Regions from separate parts of the Kocuria sp. HSID17590 genome, predicted to be linked through region 4. Evidence: riboswitches for the same ligand, from Rfam matches in the RefSeq annotation. Region 4 holds a riboswitch; each other region holds the start of a gene.
The links. Region 4 has a riboswitch for S-adenosylmethionine ahead of D8M39_RS01265 (cobalamin-independent methionine synthase II family protein). Riboswitches for the same ligand answer to the same signal wherever they lie in the genome.
Positions count from the first base shown of each region.

Region 1 (2,165 bases), on a different contig from region 4:
CCGGCGTGCCGAAGGTGACCGCCAGAAGACCGGGCGTGCCGTGGGGAGCGGACCACGTGACGTCCACCGAGCGCAGGACGTCCTCCACGGGGCCGCCGAGCCAGTCCGTCACCCGCTCGGGGGAACCAGCGATCTCCATGCCGGTCAGGCTGACGTCCGTGAGGCGCGCCTGCGAGGGGTGCATCTCGTCCGCGGAGTCGAAGTGGATCATGAACGGCAGCTGCGGATCCGCGATCAGGCCCTTGACGCCGATCTGGTGCCAGTCCAGGCGGCGGCCGTCCGGGAAGATCCGGCCGCCCGGCGCGGAGGGTCGGCCCAGCTTCTGCTCGAACGGGGCAAGGTCCGGGACCTCCACGACCCACCCGAGCCAGCCGCCGCCGGCCTCCGAACGTGCACGCACGGCCTGCCCGAACGGCGCCTTGTCCGCGGCGGGGTGCTCCAGCACGGTCACGACCTCCACGTACTGGTGGTCTGTCAGCGGCAGGATCATGTTCCGGGTGCCGAAGCGGGGATGGACCCCGCCCTTCACCGGCTCGATCCCCAACCGGTCCGCGATGCGTTCGGTGGTGGCCTCCAGGCCGTCCGGCTGTGCTGCGAAGGAAACGTGGTCCAGCTTCATGCAGTCATCGTGGCACCCGTCACACGGGCCTCCAAATCCTCGGGTGCAACACTGCGGACACCGGACTTGACGTGGCAGCGGCCGGGTTCCCAAACTGGAGGTCTAGGTCACGAGAGTCAGCGTCAAGCCCCAGCTTGCTGACCGGCAACCCTCCCACCGCGGCGGGGTGCCCTGGGTGAAGACCTGGCCGGGACGTCCTCCGACGCCCACGGCAAGCGCGGGCCACCGGTCGCCCGTTCGTGCGGGCACCGTGCGGACAGTCGCCTGGCCCCTAATCCTTCCGAGAAGGCGAATGGCCATGAGCACAGCACCCACCCCCGACAACCCCCAGGACTGGGCGTTCGAGACACGGCAGATCCACGCGGGGCAGAACCCGGACCCCGTGACGGGTTCACGGGCCCTGCCCATCCACCAGACCTCGTCCTTCGTGTTCCCTGACGCGCACACCGCCGCGGCCCGGTTCGCGCTGCAGGACATGGGCCCCATCTACTCCCGCCTGACCAACCCCACCACCGAGGTGGTGGAGAACCGCCTCGCCTCCCTGGAAGGGGGAGTGGGGGCGCTGATGGTCTCCTCCGGGCAGGCCGCCGCAACCCTGGCCGTGCTCAACCTGGGCGGGGCGGGCACGCACGTGGTGGCCAGCCCGTCCCTCTACGGCGGCTCGTACAACCTGCTGCGCCACACGCTGCCGCGGTTGGGAGTGGAGACCACGTTCGTGGCGGACCCGGACGATCCGCAGCAGTGGCGGGATGCCGTGCGGCCCTCCACCGTGGCGTTCTTCGGAGAGATGATCCCCAATCCCCGCAACGACGTCCTGGACGTGGAGACCGTTGCCGGGATCGCCCACGAGGCCGGGGTGCCGCTGATCGTGGACAATACCGTGGCCACCCCGTACCTGGTGCGGCCCATCGAGTGGGGCGCGGACATCGTGCTGCACTCGGGCACCAAGTTCCTGGGCGGTCATGGCACGGCGATCGGCGGATTCATCGTGGACGCGGGGCGCTTCGACTACGGCGCGGACCCGGAGCGGTTCCCGGGCTTCAGTCAACCGGACCCTACGTACAACGGCCTGGTGTACGCGCGGGATCTGGGGGAGGGCGGAGCCTTCGGCGTCAACCTGTCCTACGTGCTCAAGGCCCGTGTGCAGCTGCTGCGTGACCTGGGCGCATCCATCTCCCCGTTCAACGCCTTCCTCATCGAGCAGGGGATCGAGACGCTGTCACTGCGCGTGGAACGCCACGTTGACAACGCCCAGCGGGTGGCGGAGTGGCTCGAGGCCCGCCCCGAAGTGCGCTCGGTGTCCTACGCGGGGCTGTCGTCCTCGCCGTGGCACGGGCGGGCTCGCAAGTACGCCCCCCGAGGAGCCGGTTCCGTCCTCGGTTTCGTGCTGGAGGGCGGCAAGGAGGCGGGAATCTCGTTCGTGGACGCGCTGAGCCTGCACTCCAACGTGGCGAACATCGGGGACGTGCGGTCCCTGGTGATACACCCGGCGTCGACGACACACGCGCAGCTCTCCGAGGACGAGCAGCGCGCGGCGGGCGTGGAG
Region 1 covers NZ_RBMB01000041.1:14,248-16,412, reverse strand. The annotation lists gene D8M39_RS11410 (VOC family protein) at 1-619, opposite strand, end outside; SAM riboswitch class IV at 725-843, shown strand; gene D8M39_RS11405 (bifunctional o-acetylhomoserine/o-acetylserine sulfhydrylase) at 918-2,165, shown strand, end outside.
Region 1: it holds a riboswitch for S-adenosylmethionine, as region 4 does, so the genes downstream of both, D8M39_RS11405 (bifunctional o-acetylhomoserine/o-acetylserine sulfhydrylase) here and D8M39_RS01265 (cobalamin-independent methionine synthase II family protein) in region 4, are expected to answer to the same signal.

Region 2 (2,165 bases), on a different contig from region 4:
CTTCTTCTCGGCCTCCTGGACCTTGTCGTCGTAGTAGAACCCGGCGACCTTCTTCAGGGTCTCGTCGTCCGCGTTGGCCTCGGTGGACGCGAAGATGTTGTCGTACACCTTGGCGCTGTCCGCCGTGGGGTCGTCCTGAGCCAGTGCGGACTCGGGCTCGAGATTGGCACGGTCGAGGAAGTCGTTGTTCACCACGGACGCGGCCACGGAGTCCATGGACAGGACGGTCTGCTCCGCGGAGACCGGGCGCACCGTGACCTTGGACTTGTCCTTGTCGACGTCCTGCTCGGTGGGGGCGATCGTGTCCTTGGTGAAGCTCACCAGGCCCTGCTGCTCGAGCAGGTTCAGCGAGCGGGACAGGTTGATCGAGTCGTTGGGAACCGCGATCTCGTCCCCCTGCTTGAAGTCGTCCACGGACTTCAGGGTCTTGGAGTACAGCCCCAGCGGGAAGATGGAGGTGGAGCCCACCGGTGTGATGGTGTCCCCGGAGTTGTTGTTGTAGTCCGCGAGGTAGGCGATGTGCTGGAACCAGTTCATGTCGATGTCCCCGCTCTTCAGGGCGGGGTTCGGCTGGCTGTAGTCGCTGAAGTCCACGAACTCCACGGTGACGTCGTTCTGCGCGGCCACTTCCTTGAAGGCGTCCTGGACCGGCGTGGCTCCCACGATGCCGATGGTGATCTTGCCGTCCGCTGCCGGGTCCGAGCTCTCGGATCCGCCGCCGCACGCGGTCAGGGTGAGGCCCAGGGTGGTGGCCAGAACGAGGGGAATCAGACGCTTGGTTCGCATGATCGTGCCTTTCCAGGGTCGGGAGTGGTTGCGCCGCGCAAACGGTCCCGCACTGGACGGAGGGTGCAGATCAGGCATGTGCCATTTCAGAGAAAAACCGCACTTGCCGTGATCGCATCGAATCGCGGCCGGATGGTCATCTGGGGCACCCCGCTACGGGAGAGGGTTGCCGTCCGGCCAGCCAGAGCTACGCGCCGGATCTCGTCATCCGCGCAGAATCGTAGCACGCGACGTGTGACGAACCGTGACGCCCCGGGACCTCAACGGCGCCCCGCAATGCGCTCGTCCGCGACACGGCGGGCCCACTGCTCGGCGGCCAGGACGTCCTCGAGACCCGGCTGCGCGACGACGTCGTGCTCCCCCAGCACCCGCTCGACCACGTCCACGATCTCCGTGAAACCCAGCTGCGAGCGGTGGAAGGCGTGGACGGCCTGCTCGTTGGCCGCGTTGAACACCGCCGGTGCCGTGCCGCCGGTGGTTCCCGCGCTCTTCATGAGCTCCACGGCGGGGAACGCCACCGGGTCCAGCGGCTCGAAGGTCCACTCGGCCGCCCGCGTCCAGTCGCACGCGGCGGCCGCGCCCGGCACACGGTGGGGCCAGCCGAGGCCGAGCGCGATGGGAAGGCGCATGTCCGGCGGCGAGACCTGCGCGAGGGTGGAGCCGTCCACGAACTGGACCATGGAGTGCACCACGGACTGCGGGTGGACGGTGACGTCGATCCGCTCCAGCGGCACGTCAAAGAGCAGGCTCGCCTCCAGCACCTCCAGGGCCTTGTTCACCATGGTCGCGGAGTTGGTGGTCACCATCACGCCCATGTCCCACGTGGGGTGGCGCAGCGCCTGCTCGGGGGTCACCTCCGCCAGCTGCGCGCGCGTCATCCCGCGGAACGGACCGCCGGAGGCCGTCAGCACCAGGCGGTCCACCTCCGCGGCCGTGCCGGAGCGCAGCGCCTGGGCAATTGCGGAGTGCTCCGAGTCCACCGGGATCAGGGCGTCCGTGAGTCCAGTGGCCGCCGCCGCGCGCTTGACGAGCGGGCCGCCGGCGATCAGCGACTCCTTGTTGGCCAGCGCCACCCGCCGACCCGCCCCGAGCGCGGCCAGCGTGGGAGCGAGTCCGATGCTGCCGGTGATCCCGTTGAGCACCAGGTCCGCGCCCTCCCACGCCGCGATCCGCTCCGCGGCGTCCGAGCCGTGCAGGATCTCGGGCACGGGCGACGACGACGCGCGGGCGGCGGCCGTGAGCGCCTCGCGCAGGCGGGCGGCGTCGTCCGCGGAACCGCTCGTACCCACGGCCCGCACCCGGAAGGCGACGGCCTGGCGGGCCAGCAGATCCAGGTTGGACCTGCCTGCAGCGAGGGCGACGACTTCGAACGGCGAGTG
Region 2 covers NZ_RBMB01000042.1:5,364-7,528, reverse strand. The annotation lists gene D8M39_RS11465 (MetQ/NlpA family ABC transporter substrate-binding protein) at 1-786, opposite strand, end outside; SAM riboswitch class IV at 881-995, opposite strand; gene dxr (1-deoxy-D-xylulose-5-phosphate reductoisomerase) at 1,047-2,165, opposite strand, start outside.
Region 2: it holds a riboswitch for S-adenosylmethionine, as region 4 does, so the genes downstream of both, D8M39_RS11465 (MetQ/NlpA family ABC transporter substrate-binding protein) here and D8M39_RS01265 (cobalamin-independent methionine synthase II family protein) in region 4, are expected to answer to the same signal.

Region 3 (2,165 bases), on a different contig from region 4:
TTCGTCAGCTCCTCGGGGTCCGTGATCCGGGGGTCCTGGCCGAGAACGCCCACGGCGGCGTCGACGTCGCGCGCGGCTTGCAGCACGATGGCGCGCGCCGCGGCCGCCTGGGCACTGAGTTCGCCCACGCGCTGCAGGACCTGGGGGTCCTCGCGGGTCACCGCACCGTTGCCGGTGTTGAAGCCGCGGGTCCGGGCGCGCACCTGATCCGCCGCGGCGGTCGCGGCGGCCACCGCGATGCCCGCCTCCACCGAGAGCAGCACCAGCTGGAAGACCGCGGTCTCCTGCGTGCTGCGACCGTCCCTGTTCCGCACGTTCTCCGCCGGCACCCGGACACCGCGGAAGTGGGTGGTCCCCGTGCCTGTGAGCTGCTGCCCGAAGCCGTCCCAGTCGTCGACCATCTCCACGCCGTCCCAGTCGCTGCCCACGAGCGCGTGGGAGCGGGCCTCCTGTCTGGGGATCTGCGCGGTGACCTGGATCCAGTCCGAGAAGATCGACCCGGTCGAGTAGTACTTGGTGCCGTTGAGCTCCCACGCACTGTCCGGCGCCGTGCCGTTCTGTACCGCGCCGTCCGGCTCCGAGCGGACCAGGCTCGTGGCCGCGGTGCCCAGCGCGGCGCCGGAGCGCTCGGTGGCGGCGTTGCCCACGGTCTCGCCCGCCGCGACGCGCGGGAACCAGACGTCCGCCTCCTCCGCGCCCAGGCTCGCGAGGAAGCCCAGGTGGGAGCGGTAGACGTGGGCCACGCTGGAGTCCGCGGCGGCGAGTTCCACGAGCAGCTCCACCGTCTGCGCGAGAGTGGCGCCGTAGCCGCCCCGGGCCACCGGCAGGGTCAGCGCCCCGAAGCGCAGCGCGTTGAGCCAGCCGAAGCACTCGAACGGCAGCTCGTGGTCCTGCTCGCGGGCCACGGCGCGCTCGGCGATCCGCGCGAACACGGGGCGGAAGACCCGCAGCAGCTCCTCGGTGGGGATCTCGCCGGTGGGCGGGAAGCGGGTGGCGCGGGCGTCGTCCGTGACCGCCCCGGCGGCGGCCGCCTCCCGCAGCGCGGTGGCAGCGGCGGCCTCCTCGGCCACGTCCCGTGCGGCGGCCTCGCGGGCCAGGGTGCGGGGGGATTCGGTGATCTGGGTGGTGCTCATGCGCTGACGGCTCCCTGCGTCGGACCCGCACCGCGCGCCGTGCCCCTCAGGCCGGGATGCGCACGAGGACCGCGCGGTGGACCCGGCCACCCCCGGGCGACGCCCGCGCACGTGGGGCGCGGACGAGCCCGCCGCGGGAAAGGCGACGGTCACCGAAGCGGTCAGCGGAGCAGAGCACTGTCCATCGGCCGTGGCGGGAGCACCGGCCCGTGACACGGGTGGTTGCTGCGGCGTCGACGAGCCACGTCTCTCGGCCGCTCTGGATGGCGTTACGCGCTCAATTCATCACGCGGGCGGCGAGGGTGTCAACGCGCGTGTCCTCCCGTGACCGGCTCAGCCCTTCCAGAAGCTCGCGACCGCGGCGTTCAGCGCCAGCAGGTCCCCGGTGTGCACGAGCTCGCGCGCCGAGTGCATCGACAGCAGCCCCACGCCCACGTCCAGCGTGCGCATCCCCAGCCGGGTGGCGGTGATGGGCCCGATGGTCGAGCCGCACGGGATGTCGTTGTTCGCCACGAACTCCTGGTACCCGATCCCGGCGTCCTCGCAGATCCCGGCCCACAGTGCGGCGCCCACGGCGTCCGTCGTGTAGCGCTGCTTTGCGTTGATCTTCAGCAGGGGCCCGCGGCCGGGCTCGGGCGTGTTGACCGGGTCGTGGTGGCCCTCGTAGTTGGGGTGCACCAGGTGCCCGGCGTCCGAGGAGAGGCACACCGAGGCCGCGATCTCCCGCAGGTGCTCCTCCCGCGACTGCCCGCGGGCGGCCGCAATGCGTTCCAGGACGTCCTCGAGGAACGGTCCGCCCGCACCGGAGCGGGTCTCGGAGCCCACTTCCTCGTGGTCGAACGCCGCCAGGATGCTCACGTGCGGAGCGGCCTCCAGCTCCGCCACGTGATCGGTCATGGCGCGCAGTCCCGCGTACACCGAGGTCAGGTTGTCGAGCCGCCCGCTCGCGAGCAGGTTGGACTGCGCCCCGATGAGCTCGGGAGATTGGGTGTCCGCCACGGTGATGTCGTAGCCCAGGATGTCCTCCGGTGC
Region 3 covers NZ_RBMB01000009.1:64,571-66,735, forward strand. The annotation lists gene D8M39_RS04775 (acyl-CoA dehydrogenase family protein) at 1-1,133, opposite strand, end outside; SAM riboswitch class I at 1,312-1,403, opposite strand; gene D8M39_RS04780 (M18 family aminopeptidase) at 1,467-2,165, opposite strand, start outside.
Region 3: it holds a riboswitch for S-adenosylmethionine, as region 4 does, so the genes downstream of both, D8M39_RS04775 (acyl-CoA dehydrogenase family protein) here and D8M39_RS01265 (cobalamin-independent methionine synthase II family protein) in region 4, are expected to answer to the same signal.

Region 4 (2,165 bases):
TCGCGGCCCACCACCGAGGCGTACTGCTCGATGCGCTGCGCCACCAGCTCCGGGTGCTCCACGCCGTTGGTCGAGTGGGAGACCATGCCGGGGTAGACCACCTTGCCCTCGGGCAGCTTGTGCTCCTCCCAGACCTTCCACTCGTGGCCGTGGCGGGGACTGGACGCCTCGAAGCTGTAGCCCTGCGCGTTGATGGTGAGCATGAGGTCCACGAGGTACTTCAGCTCCAGGTCCGTGGTGTGCGGGCCGTGCCACGAGCCCCAGCAAAGGTGGAAGCGGATCTGCTCCTGCGGCAGGTCGCGCAGGGCGTGGTTCAGGGCCTCCACGCGCAGCCGGGTGAAGTCCAGGTAGTCCTCCACCGTGGGCTCCGGGTTGATCTGGTCCCAGGACTCGGCGATCGAGGGGTCGTCGATCTGCACGGTCAGCCCGGCGTCCACGATGGCCTTGTACTCCTCGCGCATCACGTCCGCGCAGGCGTAGACCAGTTCCTCGTCCGTGGCGTAGTACTCGTTCTTCACGCGGGCGCAGGAGCCGGGGGACAGTGCGGCGACGAAGCCCTGCGTGGCCCCGTTCAGTGCCATCGCGTCCTTCACGCGGCGGATGTCGCCGGCCACCGCCTCCTGACCCGTGTAGGTCAGCGGGCCCGTGATCTTGGGCTGCGAGACCGTGTTGCGGTGCGCCAGCACGCCCGCCGTGGGGTCCTCGTAGGCGTCCCGGAAGCGCTCGCGGTCGCGGCGGTCGGGGAAGCTCGTGAGCACGATGTGCCCCGGGCTGGAGCGGTGCTTCTCCGCGTCGTTCCAGCGGTCCTCGTCCGTGGGGGTCAGCCCGCCCAGGCGGTGGAACGAGTAGTTCCACCAGGCCCCGTAGTCCACGGCGCCGGACGTGGTGTGGCCGTACTCGCCGTCGTTGACGATGTCGATGCCGATCTCGCGCTGGGTGCGCACGATCTCCTTGACCCCCTCGTCGAGCGCCTCGCCCAGCTGGGGGAGGTCGATCTCGCCCGCCTGGAAACGGTTGTTGGCCTCCAGCAGCTCGGGCGTGCGGGGCAGCGAGCCCACGTGGGTGGTCTGGATGCGGTCGGTGTTGTGGGGCATGGGGTGGTGCGTCCTTTCCATCGGTTCTGGCATTAGCACCGGGGGTGATCCGGTTGCTGCGGCTTCGACGAGCCAGATCTCTCGGCCGCTCTGGATGGTTGCCCCTCCATCCAACAGCACGCGGAGGTGGGCGGGCGAATCATGGCGGGCCTGTGGCGCACTCTCGGCGGACGACGACGTCGCCCGGGCCGTGTGCGAGCCTCGTGCGGGGCGGGCTACGACGTCGCTCGGCCCGTGCGCAGTGCCGTGCTGAGCCTGTGTGCCTGGTCCAGCAGCGCGGTGCCCAGCTGCTGCTGCCGCGGCGGGCGGAAGCGGGACTCGATCCCCGTGAGGGACAGCGCGTAGCGGGGCTGGCCGGAGGCGTCGAAGACCGCGGCGGCCATGCCCCACGAGCCCTCCACGATCCGCCCCGGGTTCAGGGACCAGCCGTGCTCGCGGACCTGGGCCACGAGACCGCGGACGTGGGCGTCGTCGTGCTGGGGGCCGAGCTCACTGCGGCGCTCGCGGGTGGCGGCGAGCGCGCCCTCCAGCTGCTCGTCCGGGAGGTGGCCGAGGATGGCCAGCCCCGCGGAGGCGACGCCCAGGGGCAGTCGCAGGCCCTCGTGCAGGACGTGCGAGCGGACGGGGAACGAGCCCTCGGCGCGTTCGAGGCAGATCACCTCGTCCCCGCGGCGGGCGGAGAAGAACGCGGACTCGCCGGTGGCCTCGGCGAGGCGCCGCAGGTGCGGGGTGGCGAGGTCCTGCGCCGGGTAGCGCTGAGCGGTCACCGCCCCCAGGATGGTCAGCTCGAAGCCGAGCGCCCAGCGACCGGTGTCGTCCCGGTCGAGCAGTCCCTCGTGGGCCAGTGCGGTGAGCAGGCGGTGGGCGGTGGGGCGGGTGAGCCCCGTGCTGCGGGCGACCTCGGCGGTGCCAGCGGTTCCCGCGGCGGCCACGGCCTGCAGCACCGCGGCGACCCGTCCGACCACCTGGGTGCCCGACGTCGCTGCGGCCCGCGACGTCGTCGCCCGCGCCCGTTCCGCGCCGCCCGGCTGCTCCGCCGCTCTCGCCATCGCCGTCTCCTCTGCCCGCCAG
Region 4 covers NZ_RBMB01000003.1:71,890-74,054, forward strand. The annotation lists gene D8M39_RS01265 (cobalamin-independent methionine synthase II family protein) at 1-1,094, opposite strand, end outside; SAM riboswitch class I at 1,109-1,195, opposite strand; gene D8M39_RS01270 (IclR family transcriptional regulator) at 1,310-2,143, opposite strand.